2 regions of the Peribacillus sp. AS_2 genome follow, and region 2 is predicted to be linked to the other one. Evidence: a T-box and tRNA genes for the amino acid it is inferred to sense, from the RefSeq annotation. Region 2 holds a T-box; the other holds one or more tRNA genes.
What was found. A T-box is a leader RNA that pairs with one kind of tRNA and senses whether it is charged. The one in region 2 lies ahead of ileS (isoleucine--tRNA ligase), so its partner is inferred to be a tRNA-Ile.

Region 1: it encodes a tRNA-Ile, which carries the amino acid that the T-box ahead of ileS (isoleucine--tRNA ligase) is inferred to sense. The anticodon was not compared.

What each region holds. Positions count from the first base shown of each region.
Region 1 covers NZ_JAPTGA010000011.1:22-2,250, reverse strand. Annotated here, with positions in the region: gene OTG27_RS18920 (TraR/DksA C4-type zinc finger protein) at 1-196, shown strand, start outside; tRNA gene OTG27_RS18915 (tRNA-Glu) at 238-309, opposite strand; tRNA gene OTG27_RS18910 (tRNA-Ser) at 313-403, opposite strand; tRNA gene OTG27_RS18905 (tRNA-Asn) at 405-479, opposite strand; tRNA gene OTG27_RS18900 (tRNA-Ile) at 492-568, opposite strand; tRNA gene OTG27_RS18895 (tRNA-Gly) at 574-647, opposite strand; tRNA gene OTG27_RS18890 (tRNA-His) at 652-727, opposite strand; tRNA gene OTG27_RS18885 (tRNA-Phe) at 745-820, opposite strand; tRNA gene OTG27_RS18880 (tRNA-Asp) at 844-919, opposite strand; tRNA gene OTG27_RS18875 (tRNA-Met) at 926-999, opposite strand; tRNA gene OTG27_RS18870 (tRNA-Ser) at 1,103-1,195, opposite strand; tRNA gene OTG27_RS18865 (tRNA-Ile) at 1,216-1,292, opposite strand; tRNA gene OTG27_RS18860 (tRNA-Met) at 1,303-1,379, opposite strand; tRNA gene OTG27_RS18855 (tRNA-Ala) at 1,408-1,483, opposite strand; tRNA gene OTG27_RS18850 (tRNA-Pro) at 1,501-1,577, opposite strand; tRNA gene OTG27_RS18845 (tRNA-Arg) at 1,589-1,665, opposite strand; tRNA gene OTG27_RS18840 (tRNA-Leu) at 1,675-1,763, opposite strand; tRNA gene OTG27_RS18835 (tRNA-Gly) at 1,776-1,850, opposite strand; tRNA gene OTG27_RS18830 (tRNA-Leu) at 1,859-1,940, opposite strand; tRNA gene OTG27_RS18825 (tRNA-Lys) at 1,948-2,023, opposite strand; tRNA gene OTG27_RS18820 (tRNA-Thr) at 2,046-2,121, opposite strand; tRNA gene OTG27_RS18815 (tRNA-Val) at 2,132-2,207, opposite strand.
Region 2 covers NZ_JAPTGA010000004.1:168,895-171,123, reverse strand. Annotated here, with positions in the region: gene OTG27_RS08685 (DivIVA domain-containing protein) at 66-581, shown strand; T-box leader at 645-887, shown strand; gene ileS (isoleucine--tRNA ligase) at 975-2,229, shown strand, end outside.

The DNA of each region.
Region 1 (2,229 bases), on a different contig from region 2:
CGAGGATGAAACCGATGGATTTCCTGAAGACTATGAAGGATTTGCCGCAAATGATATCGAAGGAAAAACGAGAGTGGATATACCGAACAAAAAGCAAAAGGAATATGAAGATACCCTGAAAGAAGAAAATATAGAATCTCAACTTGGAGACATTCCCTATAAACAAAAAGATGGTTATATCAGGGAAAATAAATGAAAAAAAGAAGCATACATGATTGTATGCTTCCTTTTTTGTTATGACCCGTACGGGATTCGAACCCGTGTTACCGCCGTGAAAGGGCGGTGTCTTAACCGCTTGACCAACGGGCCAACTGGCGGAGAAGGAGGGATTTGAACCCTCGCGCCGCTCGCGCGACCTACACCCTTAGCAGGGGCGCCTCTTCAGCCTCTTGAGTACTTCCCCATGGCTCCGCAGGTAGGACTCGAACCTACGACCGTTCGGTTAACAGCCGAATGCTCTACCACTGAGCTACTGCGGAACAATATGAATATGGTGGGCCTAAATGGACTCGAACCATCGACCTCACGCTTATCAGGCGTGCGCTCTAACCAGCTGAGCTATAGGCCCATATTTGGAGCGGGTGAAGGGAATCGAACCCTCATCATCAGCTTGGAAGGCTGAGGTTTTACCACTAAACTACACCCGCGAAATGGGGCGACTGATGGGAATCGAACCCACGAATGCCTGAACCACAATCAGGTGCGTTAACCACTTCGCCACAATCGCCGTAATTTTGTAAGATATGGTGGCTCAGGACGGAATCGAACCGCCGACACAAGGATTTTCAGTCCTTTGCTCTACCGACTGAGCTACTGAGCCACATATGTATTCAATTTAAATAATGGCGGTCCCGACGGGAATCGAACCCGCGATCTCCTGCGTGACAGGCAGGCATGTTAACCGCTACACCACGGGACCTAATAATTGCGGGGACAGGATTTGAACCTGCGACCTTCGGGTTATGAGCCCGACGAGCTACCGGACTGCTCCACCCCGCGACGGTAATAATGAAACGATTAGCATCAAGCTTTCGTGAATATTGTTTCGTCCGCATCCTTTATGTAAGGTTGTTTTAAAACAACTTGCTGCTTTTAGAAAAAATGGAGGAGGTAGAGGGATTCGAACCCCCGCGGGATTTGACTCCCCTGTCGGTTTTCAAGACCGATCCCTTCAGCCGAACTTGGGTATACCTCCACGGCTTAAAAAAATGAATATGGTGGACCTTGTAGGACTCGAACCTACGACCGGACGGTTATGAGCCGTCTGCTCTAACCAGCTGAGCTAAAGGTCCTTATATTTATTGGTAGCGGCGGAGGGGATCGAACCCCCGACCTCACGGGTATGAACCGTACGCTCTAGCCAGCTGAGCTACACCGCCAATATAATATAAGTTTCTGATTGAAAAATGGTGGAGCCTAGCGGGATCGAACCGCTGACCTCCTGCGTGCAAGGCAGGCGCTCTCCCAGCTGAGCTAAGGCCCCATTCATTAAAAATCACGTGGTCGGGAAGACAGGATTCGAACCTGCGACCCCTTGGTCCCAAACCAAGTGCTCTACCAAGCTGAGCTACTTCCCGCAATAAAAACATGGTGCGCCCGGCGGGAGTCGAACCTACAACCTTCTGATTCGTAGTCAGATGCTCTATCCAATTGAGCTACGGGCGCATATTATGATGGTGCCGAGGACCGGAATCGAACCGGTACGGTAGTCACCTACCGCAGGATTTTAAGTCCTGTGCGTCTGCCAGTTCCGCCACCCCGGCACATACGAAAAGTGGAGCGGAAGACGGGATTCGAACCCGCGACCCCAACCTTGGCAAGGTTGTATTCTACCACTGAACTACTTCCGCATGAAAGATGCGGGTGAAGGGACTTGAACCCCCACGCCTTGCGGCGCCAGATCCTAAGTCTGGTGCGTCTGCCAATTCCGCCACACCCGCATATAAATGGTGAGCCATGAAGGATTCGAACCTTCGACCCTCTGATTAAAAGTCAGATGCTCTACCAACTGAGCTAATGGCTCGTGCTTGTACTATCTTAAAAAGTGGTGCCGGCAAGAGGACTTGAACCCCCAACCTACTGATTACAAGTCAGTTGCTCTACCAGTTGAGCTACACCGGCAGGTGTAAAATGGTGGAGGATGACGGGATCGAACCGCCGACCCTCTGCTTGTAAGGCAGATGCTCTCCCAGCTGAGCTAATCCTCCATATGAAACCTGCTTGGCGACG
Region 2 (2,229 bases):
ATAAATTTATTGTCGAATATAGAGTTTTAACATACTAGAGTAGAAACCGTTCTGGAGGTGCCGTAATGCCCTTAACCCCGATAGATATACATAACAAGGAATTTAACAAAGTATTTCGAGGGTATGATGAAGATGAAGTAAATGAATTTCTCGACCAGGTCATTAAAGATTATGAACTGATTTTGAGGGAGAAGAAGGAACTTGAAGATAAACTGAACGAGACTTTTGATCGTTTGGGACATTTTACGACAATTGAGGGTACACTTAACAAGTCGATTATTGTCGCACAGGAAGCAGCCGAAGAATTAAGGCGCAATGCCCAAAAAGAAGCGAAACTGATCATAAAGGAAGCAGAGAAAAATGCTGACAGGATCGTAAATGAGTCACTTGTGAAAGCAAGGAAAATAGCGATGGATATTGAAGATTTGAAAAAGCAATCCAAAGTATTCCGGACACGTTTCAAAATGCTTGTCGGTGCACAGCTGGATTTGCTGGACAATGACGATTGGGATCATCTTCTGGATTATGAAGTGGATGCGACTGAAATAGAATTAAATGAGAGAGTGGAAGAGGAAATTTAAACGATTCCTTGACTTTGAACACTTTTTTCGCATATAATTTTTTAACAATACAATTCATTATGAAATTAGACGATGACAGGGAAAGTAAATTCTTCACACACTTATTTTTAGCGAACCGGGGATGGTGAAAGCCCGGAATAAGCGAAGAATTGAAGATCACCCTTGAGTTCTGAGTTGAACCTGCTTTTGCAGTAAGTAAATGAAGCGTTTCATTCACGTTACGAATGCTCGAGAGGTTGGATTCACTTTTGTGAATCTTTCTAGCCAGGGTGGTACCGCGGGAAGCAAAGCTTTCTCGTCCCTTTTTTAGGGATGAGAGGGCTTTTTATTTTGGCCGGATATCAAGTCATCGGTTCGAATGAATTTTTTAAAAGACGGATGGAGGATTTTATGATGGAATACAAAGATACCTTATTGATGCCTAAAACTGAATTTCCAATGCGGGGGAATTTGCCGAAGCGTGAACCGGAAATCCAAGAAAAATGGAAAGAAATGAACATCTATAAAAAAGTGCAAGAGCAAACGGAAGGACGTCCTTTATTCATTTTGCATGATGGACCTCCATATGCCAACGGCGATATCCACATGGGCCATGCAATGAATAAGGTTTTAAAGGATTTCATTGTCCGATTTAAATCGATGAGCGGTTTTCAAGCACCGTATGTACCTGGCTGGGATACACATGGGCTTCCAATCGAAACGGCATTGACGAAAAAAGGCGTGAAACGGAAAGAAATGAGCGTTGCCGAATTCAGAAAGCTTTGTGAAGAGTATGCTTATGGCCAGATTGACAATCAACGGGAGCAGTTTAAGAGAATAGGGGTCCGTGGTGATTGGGAAAATCCTTATATCACATTGAAGCCTGAATATGAAGCACAGCAAATCAAGGTATTCGGTGAAATGGCGAAAAAAGGCTACATTTATAAAGGGAAAAAACCTGTTTACTGGTCCCCTTCAAGTGAATCGGCGCTAGCCGAAGCTGAAATTGAATATCAAGACAAACGCTCTGCGTCGATCTATGTTGCTTTTGAAGTCACAGATGGCAAAGGTGTGATCGATGAAGGCGTCAAGATCATCATCTGGACGACAACTCCATGGACGATTCCAGCTAATCTTGGTATCTCATTGCATCCGCAATTAAATTATGTAGTAGTGGCTGTCGAAAATGAAAAATTCTTAATTGCTGAGGCACTGCTTGAATCGGTTACGGAAACATTAGGCTGGGAAAACCCGTCCATCCAAAAAACAGTAAAAGGGAGCGAGTTGGACCGTGCTGTTGCCAAACACCCTCTTTATGACCGTGAATCTTTAGTGATGTTAGGTGAGCACGTAACGACTGAAGCTGGAACGGGTTGTGTTCACACTGCGCCAGGCCATGGTGAAGACGACTTTATCATTGGGCAAAAATATGGCTTGGACGTACTTTGTCCTGTAGATGAAAAAGGGGTCATGACGGAAGAAGCAGGGGAATTTGCCGGATTATTTTATGATCAAGCGAATAAACCGATTACCGAAAAATTAACTGAAGCAGGCGCGTTATTGAACTTGACGTTCATCACACACTCTTATCCACATGACTGGCGGACGAAGAAGCCAACGATCTTCCGTGCAACAGCACAATGGTTCGCGTCAATCAAGGACTTCCGCA